Regions from separate parts of the Thermus brevis genome, predicted to be linked through region 1. Evidence: riboswitches for the same ligand, from Rfam matches in the RefSeq annotation. Region 1 holds a riboswitch; the other holds the start of a gene.
The links. A riboswitch is a leader RNA that binds a small molecule or an ion and turns the genes downstream of it on or off. The one in region 1 is predicted to bind thiamine pyrophosphate.
Positions count from the first base shown of each region.

Region 1 (4,351 bases):
GGATCTCCAAAAGCATGAGGGCGCTGGCCTCGGGGAAGGCCAGGCGGTAGGCCAAGAGGGTGTAGACCTCCACCTCGAGGGTGGCGTACCGGGGCCCCCCCAGGAGGAGAGGGACCCCGAAGGCGGAAAAGGCGTAGATGAACACCAAAAGCCCTGCAGAACCCAAGGCGGGGAGGAGGAGGGGAAGCCCTACCCTTAGAAAAGCCCTGGGGCTCGAGGCCCCCAGGACCCGAGCCGCCTGCAAGGGGCCTTCCAGGTTCAAGGCCACCGGCAGGAGGATCCTGAGGGCAAGGCCCAGGTTGTAAAAAATGGCGGCCAGAAAAAGGATGGCCTTGGTGCCGTAAAGGTCCACCCCCAAAAGTCCCCTGGGGCCCAGGAGGGCTAAAAACCCCAGGGCCACCACCGGGGTGGGGAGGACGAAGGGCAAGGTGGAAAGAGCCAGGAAAACCCCCCTAAGGGGGAAGCGGCGGCGAAAGAGGAAGGCCAGGGGCAGGGCCAGGGACAGGGTGAAGAGGGCAGAGAGAAGCCCATACTCCAGGCTCCAGAGGTAGCGCTCCCAGTAGTAGGGGTCTGCCAGGGCCCGGGCAAACCCCTCCCCTACCCCCAGGGCCAGGATGCGGAAAAGGGGGTAGAAGAGGGCTAGGCTCAGGAAGAGGAGGACGAAAAAGCCTCCGTAGGCCATCCCCCTAAGCCTAACCCCCAAGCCGCCCGGCGAAAAGCCCAGGGCCTTCCCAGCCTGAGGGAGGCGCTACCGCCTGCCCTGGCGCACCGACTCGGGGCTTTGCCCCTGCAGGACCACCTTGGTCCACTCCTCGATCCAGCGCTCCCGGTTTTGGGCCATGGCCCTGGGGTCCATACGCACGCTCCCAAGGGGCTCAGGCGCGAAGCGGAAGACCTCGGGGAGCCTGGCATCCCGGCGGGCCGGGTACATCCACATCTCCGTGGGAAGGTTCTCCTGGACCGGCTTGGAAAGGAGCCAGTCCACCACCTTCCTGGCCCCCTCCAGGTTCTTGGTCCCCTTCAGGATCCCCACGAACTCCACCTGGAAGAAGGCCAGCTCGGGGAAGAGGTTTCCCGTGGGCGGCTCTTGGTACTTCCCCTCGGAATAGTAGACCTCGGCGGCGGGGCTGGTGGTGTAGGAGACCACCAGGGGCCTATCCCCCTTGTAAAGGGTGAAGTGGGTGTAGTAGGCCTCGCTCCACCCCTTGGCCACCCGCACCCCTCCATCCCTGAGCTTGGCCCAGAAGTCCAGGTAGCCATCCTCGCCGAAGCGGGCCACCGTGGCCATGAGGAAGGCCAGGCCCGGGGAACTGGTGGCGGGGTTTTGCACCACCAGAAGCCTGGCGTACTCGGGCCGAGCGAGGTCGGCGGGGGCCTTGGGCAAGGGACGGTCCTTGAAGTAGGCCCGGTCGTAGTTCAGGCTCACCCAGCCGTAGTCCACGGGAAGGGCGCGGAAGGTAGGGTCCAGAAGCAAGGTGGCCTTAAGGTTCTGGATCTCTGGGCTACGGTAGGGCAAGAGGATATCCGCCTCGAGGGCCCGGGAGAGGAAGGTGTTGTCAAAGCCGTAGATCACGTCGGCGATGGGGGCTCCCTTGGTGAGGATGGCCCGGTTTAGGGTTTCCCCGGCATCCCCCCCTTTAAGGAAGCGGAGCTTCAGGCCGGTTTCCCGCTCAAACCGGGCGATGAGCCCCTTATCCAGGGAAAAGCTGCTGTGGGTGAGGACGGTGATCTCCTGGGCGAAGCCGAAGGCCAGAAGGACCAGCAGGGCAAAGATCCTCAACATAAAACCCCTCCTTGTCACCGGGAGGGGCCTTGGTCACCTTCCCTACGCCGGCATTACCCGGATCAGGTTCCAAGGGTATCTCTCAGCCCCATAAGAGGGCACCCCCGGTGACGCCCTGAGTTTACCACCCTTCCTGGCCCTGGAAGGGCATCCCTCACACCCTCCAGAGAGCCAGCAGGCCCTCGAGGACCTCCCGGAAGGCCTCGCCAAAAGCCTCCGGCTGGTCGATCCAGGGGTAGTGCCCGGCCCCGGGTATCACCCGGATGGGGGCTTTGAGGCGTTCCGCCACCTCCTCGGCATAGGGGTAGCTGGTGCCGTCCTTCTCCCCCACCAGCAGGGCCACCGGCTTGCGGCTTGGGGAGAGGTAAGGAGTGTAGTCCAGCCGCCAGAGACCGTTTTTCCAAAAGGCCAAGGCCGGGGTATCCGGCCCCAGGATGCCCGAGCCCTCCGCCACCCACTCGTACTCCAGGCGGCCATGGGGGGTGGGAAACATGAGGCGGTCGAAGAGGAGCTTGGGCTCCGCCTTCTCCAAGGCCGCCCTCAGGTTCGCCTCGGGGTCGGCCAAAGGCTCAAGCCCCGCCGCCTCCGCAAGCCTTGCGGAAAGCCAGGGGAAGCTCACCCAGGGGGAAAGGAGCACCGCCCCCAGGACCTCCGGGTAGCGGCGGAGGAGCTCCAGGGCCACCAGGGCTCCGAAGCCGTGGGCCAGAAGATGAAACTGCTCCAGCCCCAGGGCCTCGGCCAGGGCCACGGTATCCTCCACCAGGGCATCTATGGTGAAAAGCCTGGGGTCCTGGGGAAGCTCCAGGCTCCGGCCGGAACCCCGCTGGTCGAAGTAGATGACCCTGAACCCTTCCAGGTAGTCCTGAAGCCCTTCCCTCAAGGCGTAGGCGTTTCCCCCAGGCCCTCCGTGGAGGACCAGGAGGGCCGGGGCATGCTCGTCCCCCACGTCCTCCACGTAAAGCTCCGCCTCCCCTACGGGGATGTAGCCGATTTCTTCCCGCATCCCCTATAGACTACCCCATCCTCCAGGGTGAAGGCCCAAACCTTAACCCCGGGCAGGGCCCTGGCCTTGGCCAAGGCTTCCTCCCCGGCGCCGAACACCTCCAAAAGCCAGACCCCTTCCCCCGCAAGAAGCCAGTAGGGATGGGGAAGCTCCCGGGCCAAGCCCAAAAGGGCCTCCTTTTCCTTGCCCTCCACAAAGACTACCCTCATCCCCTCCCCCAAAGGCGGTGGTAGAAGAGGATCTCCGCGCTTTCCTCCAAGGTGGTGAGGAGGCTATAGGCCTCCAGAAGGGCGTCCTCCGGCTTCTCCTTAAGCCCTATGGCAAAGGCCCCGTGGCCCCTTAACAGGCAGGCCCGGTGCCCCTTAAGGCCCTCCGCCACGGCCAAAGCGGCCTCCAGGGTGGCGCTTGTGGTCTTGGGGGCAAGCACGGGAACCTCCTTCAGGTAGTACTGGCCCTCGAGGTCCAGGGGAACAATCCGGTCCAGGTGCAAGGAAAGAGCCACCGCCACCCGGGGATGGGCGTGGACGATGGCCCGGGCCGGGGTCGCCCGGTACACCTCCCGGTGGATCACGCTCTCCACGCTGGCCCCTTCCGGAAAGGGGCCCTCGAGGGGCACCTCCACCAGGTCCTCGGGGGTCAGGCGGGCCTTCTGCACCCCGCTTTTGGTGATGAGAAAGCCCTCCTTGGTGCGCACGGAAAAGTTGCCCGCGGTGGCGGAGATGAGCCTGTGGTGGAAAAGATCCTCCCCCACCTGGCGAAAGGCGGTGTAGATCCGCGCCAGCATGGGCCCATTATGGCGCAAAAGCCCTTCTGGGGGCGGCGCTTAGGAGCCCCCACCCTGGCTATGCCAGGGTGGGGTGGCCCTAGGCTTGCTTCCCAGGCTGCTCGCGGCGGCCAGGGCGGCGGAGGGCAGGCTCCTTCTCCTTGGCCTCCACCGCCTCCTTCCTGGCTTCCTCGATGGCCTTGAGGGTCTTCTTGTCCACCACCTGGGTAAAGCGCACGAAGTCGTTTCCGGTCCCCGCAGGGATCAGGCGGCCCAGGATGACGTTTTCCTTGAGACCGATGAGCTCGTCCTTCTTGCCGGCGATGGCCGCCTCGGTGAGCACATGGGTGGTGTTCTGGAAGCTGGCGGCGGAAAGCCAGCTCTTGGTGGACAGGGCGCTCTTGGTGACCCCCATGAGGAGGGGCTTCCAGGCCACCGGGGTCTTGCCCTCGGCGATGAGCCGCTCGTTCAGGGCCTCCACGTCCCACTTCTCCAGGACCTGGCCCTCCAGCAGGCGGCTATCCCCGGGATCGGTGACCTCCACGTACTTGAGCATCTGCCGCACCACGATCTCGATGTGCTTGTCGTGGAGCTTCACCCCCTGGGCCCGATAGACCTTCTGGATCTCGTCCACCAGGTAGCGCTCCACCGCCTCGGGGCCCTTGGCCTCCAGAAGCTGGTGGGGATCCACGGCCCCGCGGGTCAAAGGCTGGCCCGCCTCCACGTAATCCCCATCCTTCACCACCAGGCGGGCATCCTTGGGGAGCTTGTACTCCTTGGAGAAGCCCTCGGATTCCACGAA
Region 1 is NZ_CP102606.1:809,540-813,890, reverse strand. Features, by position in the region: gene KQ693_RS04620 (ABC transporter permease) at 1-682, opposite strand, end outside; gene KQ693_RS04615 (thiamine ABC transporter substrate-binding protein) at 749-1,783, opposite strand; TPP riboswitch at 1,805-1,899, opposite strand; gene KQ693_RS04610 (alpha/beta fold hydrolase) at 1,938-2,786, opposite strand; gene KQ693_RS04605 (hypothetical protein) at 2,756-2,995, opposite strand; gene KQ693_RS04600 (fuculose-1-phosphate aldolase) at 2,992-3,570, opposite strand; gene rpoC (DNA-directed RNA polymerase subunit beta') at 3,650-4,351, opposite strand, start outside.

Region 2 (4,351 bases), 790 kb from region 1:
GGTTCCTGGGAATCACGATCTGCCCCGACACCACCCCTTCCCGCACAAACTCAGGGGAAACCCCCTCCTTCTCCGCCACGTAAGCCATCTCCTCGGTCACGATGCCCTTCCTTGCCGCTTCCAGCTGGGTCATAGCTACACCCCCAAAAGCTCGAGAATCCTCTTCGCCGTCCACGGGGCCAGGAGGATGCCGTTCCTTCCATGGCCCACCGCAGCCAGCACTCCCCTTTCCACCTCACCCACGAAAAGCTCTCCCACCGGCCTGTACCCCCAAAGGGCCTCCCGGAACCTGGCCCCTGCCAGCAGGGGAAAGCGCTCGTGGGCGTAGTCGGAAAGCCACCTTAGGCCGAATAGATCCACTCCTTGAGCCCATCCCTCTCGCTGGGTGGCCCCCACGTATACCCCACCCTCCCGGGGAAGGAGGTACCCTTCCCCAGCGAAAAGGGGGGCAGGAGGAGCCGGGCCCTCGAGGACCAAGGCCTCCCCCTTCAGGGGCCGGACCCCAAGGCCAAATCGGCTACCCCAGGCGCCCACGGCCAGGAGGACGAACCGGGCCTGGGCGGTAAAGGGCTCCTCCCGCCAGCGCCCTCGCACTCCCCCTTCCTTCACCTCCTCCACCTCGGCTTGAAGGAAAGGGGTTTCCATGACCTCCAGAGCTTTCAGTAAGGCCTTGCGGAGGGCCTTGGGATGGACATACCCCCCAGGGAAGGTACGCGCTCCCCTTCCACCCCGAACCGGGTAGGACAAGGACTCCTGGGCCTCCCAGGCCTCCTTTTCCACCTGGGACAGGGCCGCCACCTGGGTGCCGCTAAACCCCGCCTCCACCTTCCATCCCTTGACGGCAAGCTCCTCGAGGAGGCCTGGATAGTACTCCAGGCCGAAAAGGGCCGCCTCCAAAACCTCCCCGGAAAGCCCCTCGGGATAAGGAGCCAGCATCCCCGCACTGGCCAGGGTAGCCGCTCCCTCCTTACCGGCATCTAGGAGGAGGACGGAAAGCCCCCGCTTCCTGAGCTCGTAGGCGGCGAGGGTTCCGATAATCCCCGCCCCCACCACCGCCACCTCTACCCTCACGGCTTAGGACCTCCCAAAGGGATGCCCTCCATGGGGCTCGAGGGGCTCGCCACCTCCCGGGGTCGCATGGGGCCGGCCAAAAAGGCTTTCCTCCCCGCCTCCACAGCCAAACGAAAGGCCTCAGCCATGGCCACGGGATCTTGGGCCTCGGCAATGGCGGTGTTCACCAGCACGGCGTCCAAACCCATCTCCATCACCTCCGCTGCATGGGAAGGGAGGCCAAGCCCTGCGTCCACCACCACCGGGGGCAGTGAGGTCTTCTCCCGGGCGAAGAGCTCCAAAAGGGCCCGGGTCCTCACCCCCCAGCCGGAGCCGATGGGGGCCGCCAGGGGCATCACCGTAGCCGTGCCCTGCTCCGAAAGCTTCTTGGCCAGGACGAGGTCAGGACCGATGTAGGGCAGGACCAGGAAGCCCTCGTCCATGAGCATCCTCGCCGCCCTCAGGGTTTCCACGGGATCGGGGAGGAGATAGGTGGGGTCAGGGATCACCTCCAGCTTCACCCACCTCTCCCCGGTGAGAACCCGGCCCAGCCGGGCTATCCTCAACGCTTCCTCCGCCGTCCTGGCGCCTGCCGTGTTGGGCAGGGGGCGCACGCCCTCTAAGGCCTCGAGGAGACCCACGTGCCCGGGCATCCTGGCCTCCACCCGGCGGATGGCCACGGTGACCACTTCGGCCCCCGCAGCCCTTATGGCCTCTCGCATCACCCCGAAGTCCCGGAACTTGCCCGAGCCCAGGATAAGACGGCTTTTAAGCTCTATGTCCCCGACCTTCCAGGTGTCCATCTAGCCTCCTTGCATGAGGGTGACCACCTCCACCACATCCCCCTCCTTCAGGACGTGGTGAGGAAGCTCCCGCCCCAGGTAGGCCTCCTCGTTGAGGAGGACCGCCACCCGGGAAAGATCCACGTCCAGCTCCTCCAGAACCTCCCTTAGCGTCTTGCCCTCGAGGGGCTTAGCCTCCCCGTTAAGCCACACCATAAAGCCGCTCCCTGAATGCCTGGGCCGCCCGCTCGGGGTTCTCAGCGTCCAGGATGGCACGGACCACCACAACTCGGCGCGCCCCAGCCTCCGAAACCTCCCCCAGGTTCTCCAGGGTGATGCCGCCGATGGCGTACCAGGGCCTCTCCCCCAGGTTCTCCCGGGCCCAGCGCACATAGCCCAGGCCCGCGGCCCGCCTCCCCGGCTTGGTGGGGGTTTCCCACACAGGGCCTATGGAGAGGTAGTCCACTCCTTCCTCGAGGGCTCTTAGGGCCTGTTCGGGAGCGTGGGTAGAGCGGCCCACCATCCCCTGAAAGAAACGCCGGGCCTCCGCGGGCGTCAGGTCCCCTTGGCCAAGGTGCACCCCATCCGCTCCCAGAAGGGCCGCCAGGTCCGGCCGGTCGTTGAGGAGGAAGGGCACCCCATACCGTCGGGCCAGGGCCAGCATCCTCTCCCCCAGGTCCAGGATGGGCCTCGCCTCCCAGTCCTTGGCCCGAAGCTGCACGACCTCCACCCCACCCGCCAGGGCCCGTTCCGTCCGATCCAGCACCTCCACCATGGACCAACCGGGCCTCGGGGTCACCACCAGATAGAGCCTTCCCAGCAAGCTTTCACCTCCCCAGCGCATGTGCCCTACGGGTAAAGCCTCAAGCGGGTCTCCAGGGCCCACGCGGCCTGGGGAGAAGTCGGTTTGTAAGGGGATTCTTCCGCATAGGCTTCCCTCCGCCGGCATTACCCGGATCAGGTTCTAAGGGTTGCTAGGAGAAACCTAGCTCTCAGCCCCTCCATTGGGGCACCCCTAGCCTGTCCCTTCCACTATAGCATGCGGGGCTCTCGAAAACCCGGCCTGGGGAACAGGGCATATACCCTTGACTTTCACACACTCAATGGTATATCATGCCGGGCAATCCCCCGGGGAGGGGGGAAAGGAGGCGGAATGGCAGGACTCAGCGCGGAGGCCGAAGCCGAAATCCAGTATCTGGAGGCCATGATTTCCCGCCTCGAGGCGGGGGAGGAAGACCCCGAGGACTTCCGGGTCTACCGCCTGAAAAACGGCATCTACGGCATTCGGGGAAGGCCAGAGCACCACATGGTGCGCATCAAACTCCCCGTGGGCCGGGTAAGCCCGGAGGCCCTAAGGGTTCTGGCAGAGGTGGCGGAGCGGTATGCAGAAAACCGTCTGGCCCACGTAACCACCCGGCAGGCGGTGCAGCTTCACCACGTGCACCGAAGGGACGTACCCCACGTCCTCCGGGCTGTAAACGGGGTGGGCCTCACTACCCGCGAGGCCTGCGGCCACTCCATCCGAGCCATCACCTGCTGCCCGTACGCCGGAGTTTCCCCTGAGGAGCCCTTTGACGTGACTCCCTACGCCGAGGCCGCCTACCGCTACTTCCTCCGTCACCCCGTGGGGCAGAACCTGCCCCGCAAATTCAAGATTGCCTTCGAGGGGTGCGCCACAGACCATGCCCGTACCCCCATTCACGACATCGGGGTGGTGGCCGCGGTGGAGGGGGGCAAAAGGGGCTTCCGCCTTTATGTGGGCGGGGGCTTGGGAGCGGCTCCTATGAGCGCGGAACTTTTGGAACCCTTTACCCCAGAGGAGGACCTCCTCCCCACCATGCTGGCCATCATCCGCCTCTTTGACCGCCACGGTAACCGCAAGGTCCTAACCCAAGCCCGGCTCAAGTTTCTGGTAAAGAAGTGGGGAATTGCCGCCTTCCGCGAGGCGGTAAGGGAGGAAAGGCGGATCGTGAAGCTCACCGCAAGCGGTGAGGACCTAAAGGCCTGGCAACCTCCCCAGGACCTCCCACCCCCAAGCCTTCCCTCCCCTCCCAGGAAGCCCTTCTCCTTCGCTCCCGGGTTTGATGCCTGGCGCCGCACCAACCTCTTTCGTCAAAAGCAAGAGGGCTACTACACCGTGGCCCTGCGCCTTCCCCTTGGGGATATCACCTCGGAAGGGCTCAGGGCGCTGGCGGATATCGCCGAAACCTACGCTGGAGAAATAAGGAGTGCCATCAGCCAGAACCTACTCCTTCGCTTCGTGCCCGAGGACGCTTTGGGTGGGCTTTACGAAGCCCTGTTGCGGGTGGGCCTGGCCCATCCTGAGGCCCACACCATCCTGGACATAACCCGCTGCCCTGGAGCTGACACCTGCAACCTGGCCATCACCCGCTCCCGGGGACTGGCGCAGGCCCTGGAAGCGCACCTCCACACCCTTCCTCTGACCCATGATCCAGCGGTGCGGTCCATTAGCATCAAGATCTCCGGTTGCCCCAACTCCTGCGGTCAACACCACATAG
Region 2 is NZ_CP102606.1:1,603,900-1,608,250, reverse strand. Features, by position in the region: gene thiC (phosphomethylpyrimidine synthase ThiC) at 1-133, opposite strand, end outside; gene KQ693_RS08780 (NAD(P)/FAD-dependent oxidoreductase) at 136-1,071, opposite strand; gene KQ693_RS08775 (thiazole synthase) at 1,068-1,853, opposite strand; gene thiS (sulfur carrier protein ThiS) at 1,854-2,048, opposite strand; gene thiE (thiamine phosphate synthase) at 2,035-2,655, opposite strand; TPP riboswitch at 2,750-2,859, opposite strand; gene KQ693_RS08760 (nitrite/sulfite reductase) at 2,986-4,351, shown strand, end outside.
Region 2: it holds a riboswitch for thiamine pyrophosphate, as region 1 does, so the genes downstream of both, thiE (thiamine phosphate synthase) here and KQ693_RS04615 (thiamine ABC transporter substrate-binding protein) in region 1, are expected to answer to the same signal.